Linked DNA regions of Thalassoroseus pseudoceratinae. The protein of the gene in region 2 binds, or shares a complex with, the protein of the main gene of each other region. Links are inferred from orthologs where the notes say so. Each region holds a gene or a part of one and is shown on either strand. Other genes may lie near its edges.

Evidence for each region. Proteins that work in one complex are often made in the same cells at the same time.
Region 1: the proteins of carA (region 2) and carB are in contact, whole or in part, in a solved structure (PDB 1KEE), measured with the Escherichia coli proteins. The link is inferred for Thalassoroseus pseudoceratinae from one-to-one orthologs.

What each region holds. Positions count from the first base shown.
Region 1 is NZ_JAALXT010000004.1:683,109-690,053, forward strand. Bases 94-3,948 are described here. They hold carB (carbamoyl-phosphate synthase large subunit), read right to left. Parts: upstream 3,648-3,948; coding sequence 294-3,647; downstream 94-293. Other genes in these bases: G6R38_RS17015 (DUF4112 domain-containing protein), read left to right, coding at 94-185; G6R38_RS17025 (YheT family hydrolase), read left to right, coding at 3,838-3,948. In the rest of the region: more of G6R38_RS17015, read left to right, coding at 1-93; more of G6R38_RS17025, read left to right, coding at 3,949-4,821; G6R38_RS17030 (hydantoinase B/oxoprolinase family protein), read left to right, coding at 4,851-6,945. UniProt on the Escherichia coli protein: Large subunit of the glutamine-dependent carbamoyl phosphate synthetase (CPSase).
Region 2 is NZ_JAALXT010000004.1:804,860-813,192, forward strand. What follows is about bases 2,126-5,075. They hold carA (glutamine-hydrolyzing carbamoyl-phosphate synthase small subunit), read right to left. Parts: upstream 4,185-5,075; coding sequence 3,066-4,184; downstream 2,126-3,065. Other genes in these bases: G6R38_RS17520 (flavodoxin family protein), read right to left, coding at 2,126-2,393; ndk (nucleoside-diphosphate kinase), read right to left, coding at 2,484-2,945; G6R38_RS17535 (ArsR/SmtB family transcription factor), read right to left, coding at 4,358-4,753. In the rest of the region: acyl-CoA thioester hydrolase YciA, read right to left, coding at 1-227; G6R38_RS17510 (RrF2 family transcriptional regulator), read right to left, coding at 512-988; G6R38_RS17515 (protoglobin family protein), read left to right, coding at 1,088-1,663; more of G6R38_RS17520, read right to left, coding at 1,677-2,125; G6R38_RS17540 (hypothetical protein), read left to right, coding at 5,682-6,263; G6R38_RS17545 (branched-chain amino acid aminotransferase), read left to right, coding at 6,573-6,878; G6R38_RS17550 (branched-chain amino acid aminotransferase), read left to right, coding at 7,176-7,490; G6R38_RS17560 (dodecin), read right to left, coding at 8,295-8,333. UniProt on the Escherichia coli protein: Small subunit of the glutamine-dependent carbamoyl phosphate synthetase (CPSase).

The sequences.
Region 1 (6,945 bases), 120 kb from region 2 along the record:
CTCGGCAAATGGGTATTTCCCGCTGGCAAGCCGTTCGGATGCTCGGCAACGTCGGCATCGACATGGTTGTCGGTCTTGTCCCCGGTCTGGGAGACGTGGCCGACGCCGCGTTCAAGGCCAATACGAAGAACATGAAGATTCTGGAAAAGCACGTCGAGAAGCAACAACGCAAAGCCGCGAAGTAGTGTGTTAGAACGCTCGACCTAAGAAAAAAGTCAGAACGCTGGGTTACCTGATCGTAACCCAGCGTTCTTTTTTGCAATCGCCGTTTTCAGCCAGTCGTGGGCGACCGATTAATCGGTGTTGCCGGCCCACTCTTGTAGGGATTTCACCTGTGGGATCGGATTCGCAGCGAGTGCTTCCAGGGCTTGGACGACAGCCAAACAACCGGGGAGCGTGGTGACACACGGAACGCCATAGGCGACGGCGGCGGAGCGAATTTGTCCTTCATCGGTGCGAGCACCTTTGCCGCTGGGCGTGTTAAAGATGAACTGCACTTCGCCGTTAGCCATCTTGTCGAGAATGTTCGGTCGCCCTTCTTGCACCTTGCGGACCGTCTCAATCTCCACACCGGCTTCGCGGATCGTCTGAGCGGTCCCCGATGTGCCGATAAGGTTGTAACCCAGTGCGTGCAACCGTTTGGCCGCGTCGACAACTCGGGACTTGTAGCGGTGAGCCATCGAGATGAATACCGTTCCTTCCATCGGCAACGATGACCCGGCAGCAACTTGGCTTTTCGCAAACGCGAGCGGGAAGGAATCGTGAATGCCCATCACTTCGCCGGTCGAACGCATCTCCGGTCCCAGGATGATGTCCACACCCGAGAACCGATTGAACGGGAACACGCTTTCTTTCACCGAGCAGTGCCCGGGGGTGATTTCTTCGATGATGCCTTGATCCGTCAGTGAAATTCCCGCCATGACTTTCGCGGCGATTCGAGCCAGCGAACGGTTGGTCGCCTTGGAAACAAACGGAGCCGTCCGGCTGGCACGCGGGTTGACTTCCAAGATGTAAACCGTGTAGTTCGTGCCCGCGGACCAAATTCCGCTGGCATCGGCAGGTGGTTCGTCTTCTTCCCCAATGTCGATTTTGACCGCGAACTGCAAATTCATCAGTCCACGCACATCGAGTTCTTTGGCCAGGGCGTAAGTCGCTTGCTTAATTTCGTCGATGACTTCGTCGGGCAGTGAGTGAGGCGGCAATGCACACGCGGAATCTCCTGAGTGGACACCGGCTTCCTCGATGTGCTCCATCACGCCGCCAACCAACGCGATTTCACCGTCGGCAATACAATCGACATCGACTTCAATCGCGTCTTCCAAGAACTTGTCGATCAGCACCGGTTTCTCCGGCGAAGCATCGACGGCTTCTCGCATGTATCGCACGAGTTGGCTTTGATCGTAGCAAATCTCCATGGCTCGTCCGCCGAGCACGTAACTCGGCCGCACCAAGACCGGATACCCGATTCGATCCGCAATGGCACGGGCGGCATCGGCGTTGGTCGCGGTGCCGTTCGGCGGTTGACGCAAATCCAGTTTCTGCAGGATCGCTTGGAAACGGTCGCGGTCTTCGGCGGCGTCGATCATGTCTGGACTTGTCCCGATGATCGGCACCCCCGCGGCTTCCAACCCCCGAGCCAAGTTCAGCGGTGTCTGCCCACCAAACTGGACGATTACACCATCCGGTTCGAGACGGTCGTAGATATTAAGGACGTCTTCAGTCGTGAGCGGTTCGAAGAACAGCATGTCGCTGGTGTCGTAGTCGGTCGAAACCGTTTCTGGGTTCGAGTTGACCATCACACTTTCGATGCCGAGTTCCTTCAACGCGAACGCCGCCTGACAGCAGCAGTAATCGAACTCGATCCCCTGCCCGATCCGGTTCGGTCCGCCACCGAGGATCATCACCCGTGTGTGCGGCGAGGAATGGTTCGCATGTTCCGGAATCGGCTCCCCCTTCGGTCCGCGTTCGGTGCCGGGTGTTTCGTCCTCGTCCTCGTAGGTGGAATAGTAATACGGTGTGTAGGCTTCAAATTCGGCCGCACAAGTATCGACCAGTTTGAACGTCGCCGCGATCCCCAGCTTCTTCCGGCGACGACGGACATCCATTTCGGTGGAATTCCACCAGAGCGCGAGTTGTTTGTCTGAGTACCCGGCGCGTTTGGCTCGACGAATCAGATCCGCGTCGATGTCTTCCAACCGCTCGAACTGACGAAGTTCATCTTCCAATTCGACCAATTCACGGATGTGATGCAAGAACCACGGGTCAATTCCGGTAAGTTCCTGAATGGTCTCGACGGTCATTCCGGCTTTAAATGCAAAGCGGAGGAAGAAGATGCGATCGGATTGCGGCACGGAAAGTTTCCGGCGGATTTCGTCTTCGGCCGGCTGATTTTCGCCGCCCCACAAGTCGGGTTTGCCCCCGCTGAGGCCGAACGCACCGATCTCCAACCCTCGCAACGCCTTCTGGAACGATTCCTTGAACGTCCGTCCGATCGCCATGGTTTCGCCAACGCTTTTCATCGAGATCGTCAGCGTGGGGTCGGCTTCGGGGAATTTTTCGAAAGTCCAACGAGGAATTTTCGTGACGACATAATCAATCGTCGGCTCGAAACAGGCGAGCGTTTCGCGAGTGATGTCGTTGCGGATTTCGTCCAAACGATAGCCGACCGCCAACTTCGCAGCGATTTTGGCAATTGGGAAACCGGTGGCTTTCGAGGCGAGTGCCGACGAACGGCTCACTCGCGGATTCATTTCGATGATCGTCATCCGCCCGGTTTTCGGATTGACGGCGAACTGCACGTTCGACCCGCCAGTTTCCACACCGATCTCCCGCATGCAGGCGATCGTCGCGTCCCGCATGCGTTGGTATTCTTTGTCAGTCAGCGTTTGAGCCGGGGCGACCGTGATGGAATCCCCCGTGTGCACGCCCATCGGATCGAGGTTTTCGATGGCACAAATGATGACGACGTTGTCGGCCACGTCACGCATCACTTCCATCTCGTACTCTTTCCAGCCGAGAATGGATTCCTCTAACAGCACTTCGCCGGCTGGCGAAAGTTTCAGCCCCTGCCGAACTTTCGACTCAAATTCCTCTTTGTTGTAAGCAACACCGCCGCCCGCGCCACCGAGCGTGTAGCTCGCACGGATGATCATCGGCAGACCGATCTCACGAAGTGCCTGCCGGGCTTCATCGAGGTTCCGCACGATCTGGCTGCGTGGTACATCCAAACCGATTTTGACCATCGCTTCCTTGAACGACTCGCGTTCTTCGGCCTTGGCGATGACTTCCTCTTTGGCACCGATCAGTTCCACGCCGAGTTGCTGCAGAATCCCACGGCGTGCGAGATCCATCGCCGTGTTCAAGCCGGTCTGGCCACCAAGTGTGGGCAAGAGCGCATCGGGTTTTTCTTTTTCGATCACCTTCTGGACGTATTGCCAGGTAATCGGCTCCACGTAGGTGCGGTCGGCCACCTCCGGGTCAGTCATGATGGTCGCCGGGTTGGAATTGACCAGCACAACTTCGTACCCTTCTTCCCGCAAGGATTTGCACGCTTGCGTTCCGGAGTAGTCGAATTCGCAGGCTTGGCCAATCACAATAGGGCCAGAACCGATGATCAGAATTTTTTGGATGTCGTCGCGTCGAGGCACGGGAGGATGGCGGGTTGGAGGATGAATTCAGGATGTGCGCATTCGCAGCGCAAAATTTCACCAACACTAGCAAGCTCCGCCGGAGATTCAAGTTTGAACGACCTGTTTGAAGCGAGTTGACACCGAATTCGCGAGTGAAACCGGAAGAGCCGATCCGAATACGCCAAATTTCAGGAGTATCCACAAAACCATGAGCCGATTCGACGCCCCGATGTTTCAACCCCATTGGTTGATTCGTGGCGGGCACGCCCAAACGATTGCCGGAACGTATCTGCGATCGGTCGACAAACTCGAAGAAACGATCGTCCATCGCGTATCGCTACCCGACGGCGATGTGCTCTTGCTTCACGAAAACCGTCCCTCGTCTTGGCAACCGGAAGACCGGGTCACACTGCTACTTCCGGGCCTAACGGGTTGTCACCAAAGCGGTTATCTACGACGAACAGCGTGCAAACTCAATACGCGTGGCGTGCGAACCTTTCGGTTTGATCCGCGTGGATGGGGAGCTGGCGAAGGCATGTCGGTCGGTTGGGCACACGGCGGTCGCACGGACGATCTGGCCGCCTGCATCGACTTCATCGTCAACCTTGCACCGCAATCGATGCTGTCGGTCGCGGGGTTTTCGCTGTCTGGGAATATCTTGTTGAAGTATCTCGCAACTTTCCCAAACCGGCCAAAACAACTTGAACGAGCTATCGCATCGTGCCCCGCGATTGACTTGGCTGCCTGTGCCGATCGCCTGGATCAACCGTTGATCAACCGCACGTACGGCCGACATTTTCTGCGTTCCCTGTCCGCCCATGTGCAAAAACGCGGCGAATGGCCAACGGAATTCGAAAAAACCGCTTGGCAGAACTGGACACTTCGTGATTTCGACGAACGCCTGACCGCTGCACGGGCCGGTTTCGCCAGTTCCGCCGACTACTACCGCGAGAGTAGTTCCAAACCCCACCTGCCGCAAATCGACGTTCCGACACTGATTATCGCCGCCGAAGACGACCCCGTGGTCCCGGGTGACTCGTTCGCAGACCTGAAGATCTCGCCCTGCACGAATCTGCATCTCACGAAATACGGCGGCCACCTCGGTTATATTGGGCGACGTGGAATTGACCCCGATCAGCGTTGGCTCGACTGGCGAATTGTCGATTGGCTCCTGCCCGACGCCTCTAAATAACTCCTAATTACCTACAAGCCATACACCGCATGAACACAACGAACCGCTGGGAATTCTGGATCGACGTCGGTGGCACATTCACCGACTGTATTGCCCGTTCCCCGAAAAACGAACTGCAAACGCTGAAAACACTGAGTTCCGGTGTCATCAAAGGGCAAATCGAATCCCTTTCCGATTCGACGACGTTCGTTGATCCCCTAAGCATCGTCGGACCAGCCGATTTTTGGCGGGGCTACGACGTTCGATTTCTAGATTCCGCCGGTCGCCCGACGCACACATCGCGTGTGAGCCAGTCCGAGGGACCCACGGGAACTCTCACGCTCGCAGACGAGTTGCCGGACGGTGTCGGTGTCGGCACGTCTTACGAACTGACATCCGGCGAACCGGCACCGATCGTGGCGATTCGTCGAATCCTCGGCGTGCGATTGGACGAACCGATCCCGCCCGTTTCGCTGAAACTCGGCACCACTCGCGGCACCAACGCCCTACTCGAACGTAAAGGAGCCCGTACAGCATTCATCACGACCCGTGGTTTTGCTGACGTGCTGCTCATTGGGAACCAGAACCGCCCGCGATTGTTTGACCTAGCGATTGAGAAACCATTTCCGTTGTTCGAAACGGTGGTCGAAATCGACGAACGACTCGCCGACGACGGCTCGGTTCTCTCCCCGTTAGACACCGCTGCCGCTCGGAACGAGTTACAACGATTGCACGCCGATGGTGTGGAATCCATCGCGATTTGCCTGCTACACGCCTTCGCGAACCCAGAACACGAACAGCAAGTCGCGGCGATCGCCCATGAGGTTGGTTTCGACGAAGTCAGTGTGTCCAGCCGATTAGCCCCGTTGATCAAGATCGTCTCACGGGGCGATACCACGGTGATGGATGCGTATCTCAATCCGATCCTCCGAGATTACGTCAGCACCATTCGGCACGCGCTCGGTGACTCGAAATCCGAGTCGCGGTTGCAACTCATGACCTCGGCCGGCGGATTGGTCGGTGGTGATCAATTCGTCGGCAAAGACAGCATTCTCTCAGGACCGGCCGGTGGTGTGATTGGATTTTCCCGCGTCGCGATGGCGGCGGGATTCCCGAAAGCGATCGGTTTCGACATGGGTGGAACCAGCACCGATGTCGCACGTTTTGACGGTTCACGTGGCGATCATCGCTACGAAATGGAATACGAGACCGAAAAAGCCGGTGTGCGGGTGGTGGCTCCGATGCTCGCCATCGAAACCGTCGCGGCGGGCGGCGGAAGTTTGTGCGGATTCGATGGTGTGAAACTCTTCGTCGGACCGGAAAGTGCCGGTGCGGTGCCCGGTCCGGCATGTTATGGACGCGGCGGACCGCTCACTGTGACGGACGTCAATTTGTATCTCGGTCGAATCCTCCCTGCTCGATTCCCCTTCCCACTCGATCGCGAGGCTGTCGAACAACGGTTGCAAACGCTCTGTGACCAAATCGCTGCTTCCCCGTTGGGAGCGGACTACACGCCGACGAAGCTCGCGGCTGGTTTCGTCGAAATCGCCAACGCAAACATGGTCCGGGCGATTCGGCGAATTTCCGTCGCCAAGGGTTACGATCCGAGTGAATATGCCCTCGTCACGTTCGGGGGTGCGGGGGCTCAGCATGCGTGTGAAATTGCCGACCAACTCGGTGTTCAACACATCCTCATTCACCCGTTCGCAGGTATTTTGAGTGCCTATGGAATCGGCTTGGCGGATGTCCGCCGATTCGCGGAACACTCGGTGTTGCAAGCGGGAACCGATGACGCGCTTCAAGAACTTTCCGCAACTTTCGAGGAGATGGAATCGCGTCTCAAAACGGAAATCGAAGCGGCTGGCGTTCCCACCGAGTACATCCAACCGCCGCGACGGTCGCTGGATTTGAGGTATGCGGGCGTGGAGTCGGTCATCAATATCCCGATGGAAAAGGCCGACACGATTGCGGACATTCGCAGCCGATACGAACAACAACACGAACAGCGTTACGGTTACGCTCATCGCAGCCGAGAACTGGAAATCACCGCCGCTCGGGTTGAGATGATCGGTTCCACACCCGAACCGCCGGATCGAATTGCCGATCGCGTGCCCCGCACTCCAACCCCCACCGAGTCGACCCGCG
Region 2 (8,333 bases):
TCGCCAATTTTGACCGGTTTGTGAAACCGCATCGCCTCGACTCCCACGGTCACCATGCGTGGATGGTTCGCAGCTTCCTTGGAAAGAATGCCCCCCGCGATATCCATTTGCGACATGATCCAGCCACCGAAGATATCACCATTGGCATTGGTGTCGGCGGGCATAGCAAGCGTTCTCAACACCAGTTCCCCATGAGGGTTCAGGCACTCTTCCGTTTCATCGGTCATGACGACTCCACTTGTAGGTTGCATATCTTGCCGAGGACAGTTCAGGTCAGTTTGGCATCGATCGAAAGGCAGCTAAAACGTCTTACCAATAGTTCATGCGACGTTGTTTCCAAGACCGAGCCGCCCGAACCCGTTCCTGCCCCACTTTCAACGACCATACCGTCAAGCAGCGGTTCCGACACGACCCAAAAACACTCACACGAGAGAAAACTGGATTTGAGCACCAGACGAAGTCGGGGTAGATCGCTTCAAACTCACAATCCATCGTGCGATTGAAATTTCTTTTACTTGGCTTCCTGATCGCTCACGCTGGGAAAATCACAGAGCGGAATGCTGGTGGATGGCTCCATCAGAATATCTGCGAGCGTTGTCTCGGCGAACGCTTTCTCGACGCTCTCCAATGCGGAATCGAGGCGTTTGTGTAGCGGGCAAAGTTTCGCGCCGTGGGCGGAGAGTTCGAGTGGGCACGTTCGGATTCGAATGATGGGATCGACGGCATTGACGACTTCGAGAAGCGTTAGTTCTTCCGGCGTTTTGTGAAGCGACATCCCCCCACCGACACCACGTTGCGAGCGAACGACCCCACCCCGCCCCAAAGCCTGCAACACCTTCGAGAGATACGCCGGCGGAATTCTCGTCGCTTCCGCAATCTGATTGGTCGTGGAAGCCTCCGGTGCTTCACTCGCCAGAAAAACAACGGCACGAAGCGCATATTCGACAGTTTGTGAAAACAAATTCACTCCCTCGTTAAAACTGGACATTGACATCCAATATTAGAGGATGTACGATCCGATCAAGCAATAGAGTCACTTTAAGATTTGTTATTCAGTATAACAGTTCCACCAAAACCGAGCAGTCCTATGCAAACCATCGACGAAGCCAAGCTGGAATCCGATCTCGCCTATCGATTCGCCTACCTGACGGAATTTATCGGTCTTGGAAAGGACGACATCGAAGCCATTCACGCGTCGGCACCGCTTCTCGCTCCGCTCGTGCCGGCTTTGGTGGACGCCGTTTACGAGAAACTCTTCAACTACGACGCCACCAAACGACACTTCGTCCCGAAGCAATCGGGATACGAAGGCGAGACGCCGGAAAGCTTGGAATCACTCACGCTCGATCACGAGATGATTCGCTTCCGCAAGCAGCATCTCGGCAGGTACTTGGAAGCCTTGGTCACCCGCCCGTACAACGACAAAATGGTTGCGTACCTCGACATGGTCGGCAAGATTCATACTCCCAAAGCAGGCAGTGATCAGCTCGACATTCCGCTTGTGCAAATGAACGCATTGATGGGCTTCGTGGCAGACGCCTTCAACGCGACCATCTTCGGATTGAACCTCGACCGAGACACAGAAATCCGTACCGTCCGCGCCTTCGGCAAATTGCTGTGGGTGCAGAATGATTTAATCACGCGACACTACGCAACGACGTAGACGCAGATGACTTCTAACTGAATGTTGGATTTTCAAAGCCGAAGCGTTCGCCGGCTTTCCAAGCGTTGCGGTCGTTGCCTTCATTGGGGATACCGCCGGCGTCTTTCAACATTCGGGCAAGGTGCAGACAGTTCCAAGTCATGATGGTCGTGTTGCGTTGAGTAAAGTCGTTGTCAAAACCGACTCGGGTCCCGTCCTCATTTAAGTCTCCGTACGACAGACCGGGACCGGCTTCGCCAATCCAACCGCAATCGGCTTGGGGCGGTATTGTGTAGCCAAGATGGTTCAAGGCATAGCCAATGCTCATCGCGGTATGCTTAATGCCATCTTCGTTGCCGGTGATGATGCAACCGCCGACCTTGTTGTAGTAGATCGATTGTCCTTTCGCATTCAATTCGCCGGACATAGCGTAGAGTCGCTCGATGAGAATGCGGCAAATTGAACTTTCCTCGCCAAGCCAAAGCGGTGTCCCGACAATGAGAATGTCTGCCGCTTTGACTCGCTCCCAAAGTTGCGGCCATTCATCGGTGTTCCAGCCATGCTGTGTCATGTCGGGATAAATACCCGGCGGGACATCGTGAGCAGCGAGATGAAGATGCTCAACCGCAACTCCATTCTTCCGCAGGATCCCCGCAGAGGCATTCATCAACAACCGGGTATGACTCTCGTCCGCGTTTTTCTTGAGTGATGTGTTGATATACAACGCTGACAAATCTGGCGATCCAGCCATGATTCCTCCGAAACAAGATCAGATTAACGTCTGCAATCTTCGAGGCATGGGCTTTGTTAATCAGTGCTGAATCGCACAAAACACCAACGATTACTTCTCGTCATCCGCGCAGGTCAGAGAATCGAGGTTTGTTGGGTAGTCGATGAGTTCGTTTGATTGGAAGTAGATGCTGATTTCTCGCTCGGCGGCTTCGGGGCCGTCGCTGCCGTGAACGAGGTTCATCTGACGAGACATACCGAAGTCGCCACGGATGGTGCCGGGAGCAGATTCGCGACCGTTGGTTTTGCCCATCATCGTCCGCACCACACTGATGGCTTCCGGGCCTTCGGCAACAATCGCCACAACCGGGCCCGAGGTAATGAACTGTTCCAAGTCGGGATAGAACGGCTTCTCAACGTGTTCGGCGTAGTGTTGCTTCGAGAGTTCCGGCGTGACTTGCAACAATTTGAGCCCGACGATTTTCAGGCCACGCTCCTCGAACCGAGACAGAATCCGACCAGCCAATCGGCGTTCGACGGCATCGGGTTTGATCAAAATCAGCGTGCGTTCCAAAGCCATGATGAACTTCCTTCCAAAAGAGGCGAAATACACAGGGAATGTTTTCGCCTCTTATGAAAAGAAAATGCTCATCGTGCAAGCCGCCGGCTATCAGGATCTCGACTTTTTCAATGCTTATTGCAGCATTGATTGAAAATCGTTGAATAAGTAGCGGCTGTCGTGTGGACCGGCACTGGCTTCGGGGTGGTACTGCACACTGAAAGCCGAATGATTCGTGTGCCGCAAACCGGCGACGGTGTTGTCGTTCAAATTGACGTGCGTGACTTCGACATCATCGGGGAGCGAATCAGCGTCAATCGCGAAACCGTGGTTTTGGCTGGTGATTTCGACACGCCCGGTCTGCTTGTTGAGCACCGGTTGATTTGCCCCGCGATGCCCGAACTTCAATTTGAAAATCGATCCGCCGGAGGCTAACCCCAGCAGTTGATGCCCCAAACAGATTCCGAAGATCGGTTTCTGGCCGAGCAACTCCCGAATGGTGCCGACTGCGTATTCGAGCGGACGAGGATCACCGGGGCCGTTGGAGAGAAAAATCCCATCGGGGTTCAGGCCAAGAATATCGTCCGCCGACATCGTGCCCGGCACCACGGTCACTCGGCAGCCCATGTCGCGGAGATGTCGTGGGATATTCCATTTCATCCCGTAATCAATCGCGACCACGTGTGATTGGCTGCTCGGAGCGTCTGGCTCGTCGCTGCACCGCGCGAGCGTGCTCAATCTTTCCGACCACTCGGAGGCTTGTTCCGGCATCACTTGTTGAACGAGATCCTGACCGACCAACTCGGGACTTTGTCGTGCTTTGTTGACAAGCGATTCATCATCGAGATCAGTCGTGGAGAGAACTCCCGTCATCACACCGGCAATACGGAGTTTCCGGACCAATGCGCGGGTGTCGATCCCCTCGACACCGATGACATTGTGCTGTTTCAAGTATTCGTCGAGCGACAACTCCGAACGATAATTGCTTGGAAATCGACAGAGTTCCCGACAGACAAACCCTCGCAACGACGGCTTGGAACTCTCGACATCTTCTTGGTTCACGCCGTAGTTGCCGATCTGCGGGTACGTCATGGTGACGATTTGACCGCAGTAAGACGGGTCGGTCAGAATTTCCTGGTAGCCGGTCATGCTGGTGTTGAAGACGGATTCACCGTACGTTTCGCCTTCGGCTCCGAACGCGACTCCAGTAAACACGCTACCGTCAGCAAGGGCCAGTTTTGCGGGGTGAGACATAGCGGGGATTCAATTGAGGCAGGCGGAAAATGCCCCGGCCGATTGTGACTCGGAGCAATTGATTCAGGAACAACGCAGTTATTGTAACGATCAAAGCCGGTGCGCAAAGGAAGAGACCGCCCCGAAAGACGGTCTCCATCCCGTGAATCGTTTCAACTTGATCGAAATGCCGACTAGGCTTGGTCTTGGCTCACGACGAAATCGTCGAAGCGGAACTCATCGGTGTGAGGATCGCTGAGCGTATCGAACAGTTCCGTCACAACGCGATGGAAGTGATTTTGACGAACCGAATAGAAGTTATGCTTGCCATCACGACGGGCTTCGATCAAACCCGCAACTCGCAACAGGGCCAAGTGATGACTGACCGCAGGCTGGCTTTGGCCGAGCCGTTCACAAAGGGCGGTGACGTGCAATTCGCCTTCACGGGCGAGATAAAGCAAAATCCGCAGACGCGTTTCGTCTGAGAGCAGTTTGAAGATTTGAACGAGATCTTTTTCGAGTTGATCCGGCAGTTCCGGGAAGCGGGGCGCGGACTTTTCCTCGATCGATTCTACAGTGTTTGTCATCATGAGCAGGGTTTCGCTTTCTTAAAAAGAGCGACTCAGTGTGGGTGGATGCGTCACACACTCGGTTGTGGTGCCACCAGAGGTGACTCTCCAGGGTTAGAGGTAGAATGGGGTTTCACTCGGCCTCATCGATGCACGATCCTCGCTGAGCGTGATCATTTCGTTTTGATGGGAACGATTTCAATTCGCCAGTTCAGGTCGACTTGCTACACCCTCCCCGTAACTGGAGAGACATCCATCCCCGTCGCCGGATTGGGACGCAGTTCACAAGTGTCTGTTGTAGCTCGATGCCTGCCGAACAGTGAAGCCAGAAATGAATCATGCCGATTTCGAGCGAAGCATCCAAAATTACTCGCACGAAGAACGACAATTATTGCTTCAATAGGCAGTTGAAAGATGAGATGAAGAAACACCAAAAACACGGAAAGTTGGGGTGGTTGGTCCCCTCGATCCCGCACGGTCATATCGATGAGCATTATTACGGCGATACAACCGATCGTCAACGACTTTCATGAGAATTTGAAGCGAAGTTCCTAAGTGGAACCTGCCAAGACGGTTAAGCCCTCTACTTCCCTACATGATGTTCCCCGTTCACCGGCGACCTCCAGAAGCCCAACTTTGCTTGGGTTTCGTGCGAAGTCGGCCGACCGATCCGAAAGATCCCGAACGTACGATGGCCTCGGGGGATCGGTTGCAAAATGTCTTCATCGAAACCAGAAATTTTGGCAGTCAAATTGCGACATGTCCGGTTCGTTGGTGTACCATCATTAGAGACGAACCGAGAACTTTTCCCGGTCCGTTGGAGATGTCACATCAGGAAATTAGTGCGTATCTCCCCCAAACATCCGGACTGGACTTCGCATCCAGAACTCCTTTCCGCAAAATTTGATTTTCAAGCATCGACTCACTAAGGGTATTCGCCGTGAATAAGATGAGTTTTACCGCCGTATCCCTCGTGGCTGCGATCCCGGCGGGATTTTTGGCGTATTTACTGGTGATGGCTATTCTACAAGACCCCGGTTTCGACAAACTCGCGGGCTTCCTGCAAATCGTGGTGGTGCTCTCGTTGCTGGCCGGTGCCTGTGTCGCGTTGATGCCGATTGGAATTTTGTTGTTCTTCAATCACTCACCGGCCACGCAAACAGTTGTGAGTGGCGCTCAGCCGTCCCGTCGTGGACGAGACGAAGATTCCCTGGAAACAGCCGCCATCGACCAGAATGAACTCGACGACGCGCTCGAAACGTTCGACGACGATGAAGGGTTCGGAAGCAGCGTAGTCGAAGAGGAGTTCGAACCCGATCAAGACGACTTCGGCGACGAAGGGTTCGGCAGCAGTATTGTAGACGAGGGCTTCGACCGCTCAGAATTGGACGAAGAATTCGACGGTGGCGACAGCGTGGTCGCTGAGGATGAATTTGAAACGCTAGACGATTCCATGGAAGGCGATCTCTTCGACGACGATGACGACGGCTTCGATGATTTCGACTTCGATGACGACGATGATAAGAAGTGATTTCTTCACTTCCCACCAACTTCCAGAATTCAAACCGCCGGCAGGATTGTCGGCGGTTTTTTCATTGCCGATTGCGTAATTCGGGGGCTTCCGAGGGCAGACCCTGTGGGTACCCAAAAAACAACCGGCACCGCAAACAATTACGAGAAAACGACTTACATCAAATCACCCGAGTCGATTGTTGTTTTTTTTGAACAGTGTTGCTCCAAGGCGTCATTCGCGACTTACATTTGGGGTGTCAGCGTTTTTCGGCTGGCATTTCCTGATTCAAGACTCCCCTCCGGGATCGGCAATTCGAAAGAAAACGCAATGAAAAATCTCTCCATGGCTTTGCTGAATGACGAAGCCGGTTTTGTCGTGTCGAGCGAATTGGTGTTGGTTTGCACGATTTGTGTCCTCGGTTTGATCGTGGGCCTCTCGGAAATGGCCATCGGCGTGAATGAGGAACTGGAAGACGTCGGTTCGGCCGTCGGCTGCCTGAATCAAAGCTACGAATACGCCTTGCCCCACGGCGCCAAAGGCTGCGGAACCGGAAGTGCCTTCTACGACGGTTTCGACGAAGGTGATTCCCAGTTCGACGTCAACTGCAACGGCATCCCACAAGCTGAATACTAAGACCGATTTGTCTTCGGATTCGGATGCGACCGCTTTGAAGCCGTGTCATTCTGAGTCCATCACACTGCCAACTCACAGAGCTGCATTAAGCCAGTTGACTGCGGCATCGGCTCGACATCAACGTCACGACATCAACGTCACGACATCAACGTCACGACATCAACGTCACGACATCAACGTCACGACATCAACGTCACGACATTGACGAGAATCGCAGGAGTCGAATCGAGCAACCGATCGATCTTCCATTTGCGATATCGATTTCCATATTTCCTGTCACCAACGATGAGGCACATCATGAACCTTTTGACCACACTTTGGGCTGACGAGGCGGGATTCGTCGTGTCAGCGGAACTCATTCTCGTTTGTACGATTCTCGTGCTCGGACTGGTTGTCGGCTTGGCCGAGGTCGGAACGGGAGTGAACGAAGAAATGGAAGACGTCGGCAGTGCCATTGGCAGCGTCAACCAAAGCTACTCCTTCACCGGCTTCACCGGATTCAAAGGCGACCTGTCGGGAAGCATCTTCTACGATCAGAAAGACGACGGCGACACAGAATTCGATGTTCGCTGTGACGGCGGCGTGCAAAAAGAATTTGGCTACAGCTACTAGTGGTTCAACCACTCTGTATTGACGGGTTCCAGAACTTCCACCGCACGCTCGTTGGCGTGCTCATCGCAAATTGCGAACATGTCAATCCGAACATGTCAATCCAGGTTGGATACAACACTAAAACTTGTCGAGTCTTCGTGTCGCGATTGGCGGTAGGTGTCCCTAGAAATACTCGGCCTTGAACGCGACACGAGTGCGAACCGCAGCCGGTCCGGTCCCGAGATATTCGAAAATTGCCACTGAGCCTGGGTCATTCCCGGGCTTTTTTCGTGTGGTTGAGGGTCGAGAACAGAAAAGCGGAGCGGGCCGATAAGCCGGGTTTTGTCGTGGACGACCATTTCTCTACGACGACGGTTGCCCGCCGCCTCTAGCAACCGACCCGGACGTGAAAACGGAACGAGCCGCTCCGTGGACCGAAATCGAAATTTGGGTCCTCCGCCCTGCTTGGTTTTGCTCCCGGTGGGGTTTACCCTGCCAGTCTTGTCACCAAGACCGCGGTGCGCTCTTACCGCACCTTTTCACCCTTACCTGTGTCGACGACTCAAGAATCGTTGACCATCGGCGGTTCGTTTTCTGCGGCACTTTCCCGGTCCTTGCGGACGGTGGGCGTTACCCACCACCGTGCCCTATGGAGCCCGGACTTTCCTCCCCGACTTCAAAACCGCTCATCCGAAGATGAACACGGTCGTCGAAGCCGCAGCGGTCGTCTGGCCCACTCCGAATCGTATTGTAGGTGTTTGCCTCGCAAGATACGACAGACAAACAACTCCGTAGGTTCTCTCGAAATTCTTTCAATCGCGGAGATCAACCATCCAGGCGGAAACCGACCTTAATCGTCGCTTG